DNA from 3 places in the Staphylococcus nepalensis genome. Region 1 is predicted to be linked to each of the others. Evidence: riboswitches for the same ligand, from Rfam matches in the RefSeq annotation. Region 1 holds a riboswitch; each other region holds the start of a gene.

What was found. Region 1 has a riboswitch for S-adenosylmethionine ahead of metK (methionine adenosyltransferase). Riboswitches for the same ligand answer to the same signal wherever they lie in the genome.
Region 2: linked by a shared signal. The riboswitch ahead of BJG89_RS03630 (Na+/H+ antiporter NhaC family protein) and the one ahead of metK (methionine adenosyltransferase) in region 1 are both predicted to bind S-adenosylmethionine.
Region 3: linked by a shared signal. The riboswitch ahead of BJG89_RS02300 (aminotransferase class I/II-fold pyridoxal phosphate-dependent enzyme) and the one ahead of metK (methionine adenosyltransferase) in region 1 are both predicted to bind S-adenosylmethionine.

Annotation. Positions count from the first base shown of each region.
Region 1 is NZ_CP017466.1:1,242,400-1,245,687, reverse strand. Features, by position in the region: gene BJG89_RS05895 (nuclease-related domain-containing protein) at 1-332, opposite strand, end outside; gene metK (methionine adenosyltransferase) at 428-1,624, opposite strand; SAM riboswitch class I at 1,737-1,849, opposite strand; gene pckA (phosphoenolpyruvate carboxykinase (ATP)) at 2,004-3,288, shown strand, end outside.
Region 2 is NZ_CP017466.1:833,034-836,321, forward strand. Features, by position in the region: gene BJG89_RS03620 (SDR family oxidoreductase) at 1-579, shown strand, start outside; gene BJG89_RS03625 (flavin reductase family protein) at 690-1,301, shown strand; SAM riboswitch class I at 1,388-1,488, shown strand; gene BJG89_RS03630 (Na+/H+ antiporter NhaC family protein) at 1,608-2,897, shown strand; gene BJG89_RS03635 (SRPBCC family protein) at 3,175-3,288, shown strand, end outside.
Region 3 is NZ_CP017466.1:533,376-536,663, forward strand. Features, by position in the region: gene BJG89_RS02290 (PTS sugar transporter subunit IIC) at 1-259, shown strand, start outside; gene BJG89_RS02295 (aggregation-promoting factor C-terminal-like domain-containing protein) at 778-1,518, shown strand; SAM riboswitch class I at 1,666-1,774, shown strand; gene BJG89_RS02300 (aminotransferase class I/II-fold pyridoxal phosphate-dependent enzyme) at 1,837-2,994, shown strand; gene BJG89_RS02305 (D-lactate dehydrogenase) at 3,017-3,288, shown strand, end outside.

The sequences.
Region 1 (3,288 bases):
TCACGGATACCAATTAATCGCATGTCCGTCACATATTCACTTTCATTTTTAGAGAATAATTTTAAAGCATCTATTTCTTGATTTTTAGAATTAACTGTGGCTTCATATTCTTCTTTTTGCTTAGTTACTTGCTTTTTATTCTCAATTCTTTCTTTTTCTAGCTCCTCGCCATGTTCATCGCTAAGTTTTTGTTCTCTAGATTTATATTGTTCCTCGATTGTTTGCTGTGCTTTTTTCTTACTTTTCAAGGCTACTAAAAATAGGATTAAACAAATAACTGCTACGATAATTGCCACGATTAAACCAATTTCTATCGGTCCAAATGAATTCATAACAACAACGCTCCTTTATATGTTCAGTAACTTAATTATAATAGATATGAGCTCATCATTCGATAGTAAACTTAAAAAAACAAGGTTCTTTTCACCTATACTTGCACACTATCTTTTAATAAATTAACTTTATCTAGTTTTTCCCACGGTAGAAGTATATCTGTACGCCCAAAATGACCATAGGCAGCAGTTTGTTTATAAATTGGATGTTTTAAATCTAACATTTTAATTATACCCGCTGGTCTTAAATCAAAGTGTGCTCTGACCGCTTCCACTAATTCTGCTTCACTTACTTTACCTGTTCCAAAAGTATCAATCGCAATAGAAACCGGTTCTGCAACACCAATTGCATATGCAAGTTGAACTTCACATTTTTCTGCAAGTTCTGCTGCAACTATATTTTTAGCTACATAACGTGCAGCATAAGTTGCTGAACGATCTACTTTTGTAGGGTCCTTCCCACTAAAGCAACCACCACCATGACGTGCGTAACCGCCATATGTGTCTACGATAATTTTTCTGCCTGTAAGTCCTACGTCGCCCTGTGGTCCACCAATTACAAATCGCCCTGTAGGATTGATATAAAATCTTGTATGCTCATCAATTAAACCTTCAGGGACAGTAGGATAAATAACATGTTCTTTGATATCAGTCTGAATTTGTTCCAAAGTAATATTTTCAGCATGTTGTGCTGAAACTACGATCGTATCTATACGTTGCGGTTTGTCTTGCTCGTCATATTCAACTGTAACTTGGACTTTACCATCAGGGCGTAAATATTTTAAAATTTCATCTTTACGTACATCTGATAATCGCTTAGCAAGTTGATGTGATAAAAAGATAGGTAATGGCATATAAGTATCAGTTTCATTTGTTGCGTAACCAAACATTAAGCCTTGATCTCCTGCACCTGTGGCCTCAATCTCTTCTTCTGTAAGATGATCTCGGTACTCTAAGGCATTATCCACGCCTTGAGCAATATCAGGTGACTGTTCGTCAATAGCTGTTAATATAGCCATTGTTTGGCTATCATAACCGAATTTCGCACGTGTATAACCAATATTTTTAATTGTTTCTCTTACCACTTTAGGGATATCTACATATGTCGCCGTTGAAATCTCCCCGGAAATTAATGCCATACCTGTTGTTACTGTTGTTTCACAAGCGACCCTTGCATTTGGATCATCTTTTAAAATTTCATCTAAAATTGCATCCGATACTTGATCCGCAATCTTATCTGGGTGCCCTTCTGTAACTGATTCTGAAGTAAATAACCTTCTATTATAAGTCATAATTAACTTGCTCCTTTAGTTTTAAATTACGAAAATTCTCTTTTATTGAGCTCATTAAAAAAAGCCTTCGTCACTATTATGAATAGAGAGAAGGCCTTTATACGTCCATTCGCTCTTATCGTTCAGACGCTATTTGTCTGCAAACGGTTTGGCACCTTTCTTCATTATAAGAAGAGGTTGCTGGGCTTCATTGGGTCCATGTCCCTCCGCCACTCAGGATAAGAGAATCCGTTAATCACTATAGTACCTAAACTAAGTAACATTGTCAATTTAGGATTAATTAAAATTCCTTTTAAAATGGTGTGGACTATTAAATCATATGTGTTATACTCTTTAATTGTAAAGGCTTACATTTAATATAGCGTTGGAGGGATTTAGTATGGCAGTAGATACATACACTTACACAAATAAAATCCAAAGTATTTTGGACAAGCAATCTTCATTATTTCAACTATCTACAACACAGTTGTATAAAAAAATTCTTGATAATAATGAAGGCGAACTAACTGAACTAGGTGCAATTAACGCTAAAACAGGCAAATACACTGGACGTTCACCAAAAGATAAATTCATTGTTAATGAACCATCCTACAGAGATGATATCGATTGGGGCAATATCAATCAACCAATTGACGAAGAGACATTTTTAAACTTATATGAAAAAGTATTAAATTACTTAAATGAAAGAGATGAATTGTACGTTTTCAATGGTTATGCAGGTAGTGATGAAGATTCACAACTCAAACTAACAGTAGTTAATGAACTCGCTTGGCATAACTTATTCGCACAAAATATGTTTATTCGTCCAGATTCAAAAGAAGAAGCAGAAGAAATCAAATCAGATTTCACTATTGTTTCAGCGCCCCATTTCAAAGCAGACCCAACTCAAGACGGTACAAATTCCGAAACATTTATTATTACTTCTTTTAAGCACAAACTTATTTTAATTGGTGGTACTGAATATGCTGGTGAAATGAAAAAGGGTATTTTCTCAGTTATGAACTACTTATTGCCAAAAGATGATATCATGAGTATGCACTGCTCAGCTAATGTCGGTGAAAAAGGTGATGTGGCGCTATTTTTCGGCTTATCAGGTACAGGTAAAACAACACTTTCTGCAGATGCCAACCGAAAGTTAATCGGTGATGATGAACATGGTTGGAATGAAAATGGCATATTCAATATCGAAGGTGGTTGTTACGCCAAAGCTATTAATCTTTCTTATAAAAAAGAACCACAAATTTATGACGCAATTAAATACGGGACTATTTTAGAAAATGTGGTTGTAGACGAAGACGGTGATATCGACTTTGATGATAACTACTACACAGAAAATACCAGAGCCGCTTATCCAATCAATCACATAGAAAATATTGTTACACCTTCTAAAGCAGCGCATCCTAATACCATTATTTTCTTAACTGCTGATGCTTTTGGTGTTTTACCACCTATTTCTAAATTAAATAAAGATCAAGCAATGTATCATTTTTTAAGCGGTTTTACAGCTAAATTAGCAGGGACTGAACGCGGTGTAACAGAACCTGAACCATCATTCTCAACTTGTTTTGGTTCACCTTTCTTACCATTACACGCAAAAGTATATGCTGATTTACTTGGTAATCTGATAGATAAACACGATGTGGACGTTTACTTGGTCAACACTG
Region 2 (3,288 bases), 410 kb from region 1:
GTCTTGATTCCTGGAGATATTCGTAATGAGCAATTTAATTATGACTTAGTTGAGCAAGCATATGCACAGCTAGGCGGCTTAGATAATGTTACACTCGTAGCAGGTCATCAGCAGTACAGAGATAGTATCAAAGCATTTGATACAGCTTCCTTTACTGATACGTTTGAGACGAATGTTTACCCTATATTTTGGACTGTCCAAAAGGCGATAGATTACCTTGAGTCAGGAGCAACTATTACGACAACGTCATCAGTTCAAGGTTATAACCCAAGTCCAATTTTACATGATTACGCGGCTTCAAAAGCAGCAATTATTTCATTGACTAAAAGTTTATCAGAAGAGCTTGGCGCAAAAGGCATACGTGTCAATTGTGTAGCGCCAGGACCATTTTGGTCACCGCTTCAAATTTCGGGTGGACAACCACAATCAAAAATCCCAACATTTGGACAAAAAGAAGTGTTAGGCAGAGCGGGGCAACCCGTAGAATTATCAGGCGTCTACGTCCATTTAGCTGCTGAAGAATCAAGTTATACAACAGGCCAAGTTTATGGTGTTACAGGCGGCACCCAATTAGATTAATTCAATGACAAGATGGCTATTTCAAAGTGTAGAAAGTTTTAAAATACTTACTCGAGCTATACACTTTTTGTTATAGCCGTTTTTTATTTATGAAAGGTAAGGCGAATTTTATGAAACATTTAAAAACAAGTGATTTGTCAAAAAAACAAAATTATAAATTATTGAGTGGGAGTATTATACCTAGACCTATTGCTTTTGTTACTTCACAAGATCGAGACGGTAACTTAAATGCGGCGCCGTTTAGTTTCTTTAATGTGGTAAGTAGCGCCCCGCCAATGGTGATGATTTCAACAGGTCGTTTCGGTGGTAAACGAAAAGATACCTCACTGAATATCGAAGAAATGGGAAGCTTTGTTGTACATATAACGGATGAGACAACAGTAGAACAAGTCAATCGTACAGCAGCACCAATCAATCGACAAGACAATGAATTAGAAAGAACAGAATTATCACTTGTTGAATCGGAACTTATACCTATCCCTGGTATTGAACAATCTAAGATCCGTATGGAATGTAAGCTTGAAAGTCTGATTCCGTTAGGAGATACAGAAGAAGGTTCAGATTTAATTATTGGTGAAGTAGTGATGTTTCATATTGATGAAGATGTCTATTTTGAAGATAGTAAAATAGATAGTGAAGCACTAAACGCAGTCTGTCGCTTAGCAGGTAATGATTATGCTTCTATAGGAGACACATTCACAATCGTTAGACCAACTGAATAATGACTAATAAACATATTATTTTAATGTTGAAAGTATACAATTGACGAAGTATTATTAATAGTGTACTGTAATACAATGAATAAAATAACTTATCAAGAGAAGTGGAGGGACTGGCCCTTTGAAACTTCGGCAACATGATGACGCGTGTGCCAATTCCAGTAGCCTAATATGTGCTAGAAGATAAGATGAAGATGTAATGACTTACTCTTTTCTTCTATAAGAAAAGAGTTTTTTTATTGTAGGTATATATTAAAGAATAATATGAGATTTATTATCATAGTAATTACTAAAGAAAGTTGGTTTTGTATGACGGAGACAAAAAAAGGGAACGCATGGGCGCTTGTACCTTTAATTATATTTGTTGGGATATTTTTAGGTGTAGGACTTATTACAGGTGACTTTTCAATTATGCCTTTAAATGTAGCTATAGTAGTAGCTTCAATTATCGGTTTATTAATGAATAGAAAAGAAACTTTTCAAAAAAAGGTAGATGTATTTACCAAAGGCGCAGGACACTCAAACATTATTTTAATGATGTTAATATTCTTGCTTGCAGGTGCATTTTCTCAGACGACAGAAGATATGGGTGGTGTTACGTCTACTGTTAATTTAGGTCTGTCGTTTATTCCTGAAAATTTAATTATAGTAGGTTTATTTATTATATGTATGTTTGTTTCTTTATCGATGGGCACTTCTGTTGGTACTGTGGCAGCAATTGCACCGGTTGGTTTTGGTTTGAGTCAAGCGACAGATGTATCTGCTGCATTAACTATGGCTACAGTAGTCGGTGGTGCGATGTTCGGCGATAATTTATCTATGATTTCTGATACAACCATTGCTGCTGTTCGTACTCAAAAGACGAAAATGAGCGACAAATTTAAAGTGAATATCAAAATTGTATTACCTGGTGCTATATTTACAATGATTGTGCTTTGGTTTTTAACACATAGTGCCCAAATAGACGCTACTAAAGCATATGATTATAACTTTATTAAAGTGATTCCATACATTTTAGTATTAATATTAGCACTTGCAGGAATTAACGTTATTATTGTGTTGATTGGCGGCACGGTCTTGTCTGCAATTATAGGGCTTGTTGATGGTTCTTTCAGTTGGTCAGGATTACTTAGCTCTGTATCTAAAGGGATTATTGGCATGGAAGATATCGCTATTATCGCATTACTCATTGGTGGCCTCGTAGCCTTGATTCAACATAATGGTGGCATAACGTGGCTATTAAATTTTGTGCGTAATAGAGTAAAATCTAAACGTGGTGCAGAATTAGGTATTGCAGGATTAGTAAGTGCTGCTGATATTTCAACTGCAAATAACACTATTTCTATATTAATGGCGGGGCCATTAGCTAAGAATATAGCAGATGAATATGATATTGATTCTAGAAAGTCTGCAAGTATTTTAGATATATTTGCAAGTTGTTTTCAAGGGTTATTACCATATAGCCCACAAGTTATAGCTGCAGCCGGTGTTGCATCCATTTCACCAATCGCTTTGGCACCGTATGCCATTTATCCTATCATTTTAGGTGTTTGTGGATTGATTGCTATTTTCTTCAGAATACCAAAATTAAATAAATAATAATATGGGGGGCGTCAGGTTTAAATTTAAGCAGAGACTGATGGCCCTCCCTTTTTCTTATATAAGCATATGAGTTGTGAGATAATATACTAAGAAACGCATATACGAAACATAAAAAGCGTGAAAATTTTGACGTTTACTGACTATTAACGATAAAATATATAAGTTGTCAGTTTTATAGTGAAAATAAAGTATAGTGAGATTTCTTGGTATTATTGTTTAGAAGTCTAGTATAATAAGTTAGAATAGTATGAAGAGTGAAAGTAGGTGAACAATCGTGGGTAGATATAATGTAGAAAATGAATATGTGGAGATTCAGTTGGAACGACTTTTTAAAGTTGAACCTGAATTAGTATATCAAGCGTGGACAGATCAACGTTTTCTAAAGCAA
Region 3 (3,288 bases), 710 kb from region 1:
TACTAACGCGTTAATAACAGGATTTTTTGGAGCTTTGTTAGGTATTGCTGGTACAAAAGAGTCAGCAGGCTTTGGTATCATCGGTTTAGTAGGGCCGATTAGTGCATTTAGACATATAGAAGCTTCATTACTACTGAATTTAGTAATCGTATTTATAGCGTTCTTTGTAGTGCCTTTTATCATTGGTTATTTAATCAATGTATTTTATATGAGGGTATTGAAGTTATATCACCAAGATATATTTAAATTTTTAGCGTAAATCAGATGACTAAAGCTGAGTTAAGAAATAAGTTTTTGTAATATTTAATCGTATACATATAATTATTAGTATCATAAGAAATGTAAAAAGGCCTCAAATCAGAGGTCTTTTTATTTTTTAACAAAAAAATTGCAAGTATTGCCCTAAAATATAAAAAATATATAGAAAATACGTATTACAATGATGTAACAACAGTGTGGTTTGTAATTTTTCAGATAATAGAAATTATAATGCTTTTTATATTTTAAGACCTTCTATAACAGTATGGATATATAACTGATTCAGAAAGACTTTCTTAAGTATTACGCTAAATAAATCAAAAATATTTCAATGTTATAAAGCAATATGATTTTTGTAAAGTTTTGTTATATAAGTGTAATACGATTGATAAATTTATATGATATATTAGCTATGGTAAAAAATTAAGACATAAATATTAAAAGATTTTAGCAAATACGACAACAAAACTATCAAAAATATATTTTATTAGATTTTAAATTTGGAGGATTTATTTTACTATGAAAAAAACAATCTTAGCTTCATCATTAGCAGTAGCATTAGGCGTAACAGGTTACGCAGCAACATCTGACAACAATCAAGCACATGCTTCAGAACAAAACATCGACAAAGCACATTTAGCTGAGTTAGCATTAAACGGTTCAGCTGAATTAGATCAACAACCGTTACATGCTGGTGCCTATAACTATAATTTCGTATTAGATGGCAATGAATTTACTTTTACATCAGACGGTAACACGTGGTCATGGGGATACCATGCAGCAGGTACACAAGCTTCATCATCTAACACTACACAAGATGTAAGCTCAGAAGTAAGTGTAAATACAAATGAAAAATCAGCAAGTGAAGTACGTTCACAACAATCATATGCTACTCCAGTGACAGTAGCAGCACCAAAAGCTTCAGCGTCTACAAACGTGAGAACTACGCAAACAAGCGTAGCAACAAAATCTTATAAAGTAGCGCAAACATCAGCTGCTTCAACTGGTGGATCAGTAAAAGCTCAATTCTTAGCTGCTGGTGGTTCAGAAGCTATGTGGAATTCAATCGTAATGCCTGAATCAAGCGGTAACCCGAATGCGGTTAACCCAGCTGGTTATAGAGGCTTAGGTCAAACTAAAGAATCATGGGGAACTGGTTCAGTAGCTGATCAAACTAAAGGTATGCTTAACTATGCAAAACAACGTTATGGTTCTGAAGAAGCTGCCCTTGCTTTCCGTGCAAGCCACGGTTGGTGGTAAAATCTACAGCACTGAACTCGATGTTTGGTGATATATAAGAGAGTGACTCAAATGAGTTGCTCTCTTTTTTTATCTTAATAAAAGAGGTGAATGCTAATTGACATGTTAGAATATTCTGATAAAATTAATGTAAATTAATTACAAATTAACTTATCCAGAGAGGTGGAGGGGGTTGACCCGTAGAAACTTCAGCAACAGACTTATCATTATGAGTACTGTGCTACTTTCAACAAGTGAAATGCTTGAAAGATAAGTGTCATGTAAAACTATATGCCACTTAATGGGGCATATAGTTTTTTATTTTAGGAGGGCTTTTTAATGGTAATGTCAGATCGATTAGCACAAATTCCAGATAGCTACTTTGGAAAAACAATGGGACGTACAATAGAACATGGCCCTTTACCATTGATTAATATGGCTGTAGGTATTCCTGATGGTGAAACGCCCAAAGGTATCCTTGATTGTTTTGCAGAAGCAATCCGAAAACCAGAAAATCAAAAATATGTAGCATTTCATGGCAAAGAAACATTTAAACAAGCCATTGTTGATTTTTATCAAAGACAGTTTGGTGTTGAACTAGATAAGGAAGATGAAGTTTGTATACTTTATGGTACAAAAAATGGATTAGTTGCTTTACCTACCTGTATAGTTAATCCAGGTGAAAATGTGCTCCTGCCTGATCCGGGTTATACAGATTATTTGGCAGGCGTACAATTAGCAGGTGCACAACCGCAGCCGCTGGTGTTAACGCCTCCTTATTATTTACCACAGTGGCATAACGTAGATACAGATGTTTTATTAAATACGCGCCTAGTTTACTTAACTTATCCTAATAATCCAACAGGCTCTGTTGCTACTAAAGATGTATTTGATGAAGCAATTGCACAATTTAAAGGAACTAAAACTAAGATTGTTCATGATTTTGCTTATGGTGCATTTGGTTTTGATCATAAAAACCCTAGCATTTTACAATCAGAAGGTGCTAAAGATTTAGCAGTAGAGGTCTTCTCTTTGTCTAAGGGATATAATATGTCAGGTTTCAGGGTGGGTTTTGCAGTAGGAAATAAAGATATAATCCAAGCGTTGAAAAAATATCAAACACATACGCATGCAGGTATGTTTGGTGCATTACAAGACGCAGCAACATTTGCTTTAAATCATTATGACGATTTTTTAGTGTATCAAAATGAAATTTTTAAAGCGCGTAGAGATAAATTTACAGCTAAATTAATTGAAGCGGGTATCCCGTTTGAACCGATGCAAGGTGGTATATTTTTATGGCTAAAAACGCCTGAAAATTATGATAGTGAACGTTTTGAGACTTATTTATTAAAAGAAAAGTCTATTTTAGTTGCGCCTGGTATACCATTTGGCGAACATGGGCGAGGTTATGTGCGTATTTCATTAGCAGTGGATGACGAGAGGTTAATGGAAGCGGCAGAGCGACTTCAATCTTTAAAACATCTTTATAAATAAGAAAGTGAGAGTGGAACAATTTATGACGAGTATTAAACTATTTGGTGTTAGAGAAGAAGATATACCCTTTATTAAAAATTGGGCAGAAAGCAATCAAGTTGAAGTAGATTTAGATAGCGATTTGTTGTCAGCAGAAACAGTAGATCGTATGAAAGGGTTTGATGGGCTGTCATTGTCGCAACAAATTGAATTAGATGAAGTAGTTTATAAGAAATTACATGATTATGGTATACAACAAATTGCACAGAGAAGCGCTGGATATGATAGCTATGATCTCGAGCTAGCCAATCAATA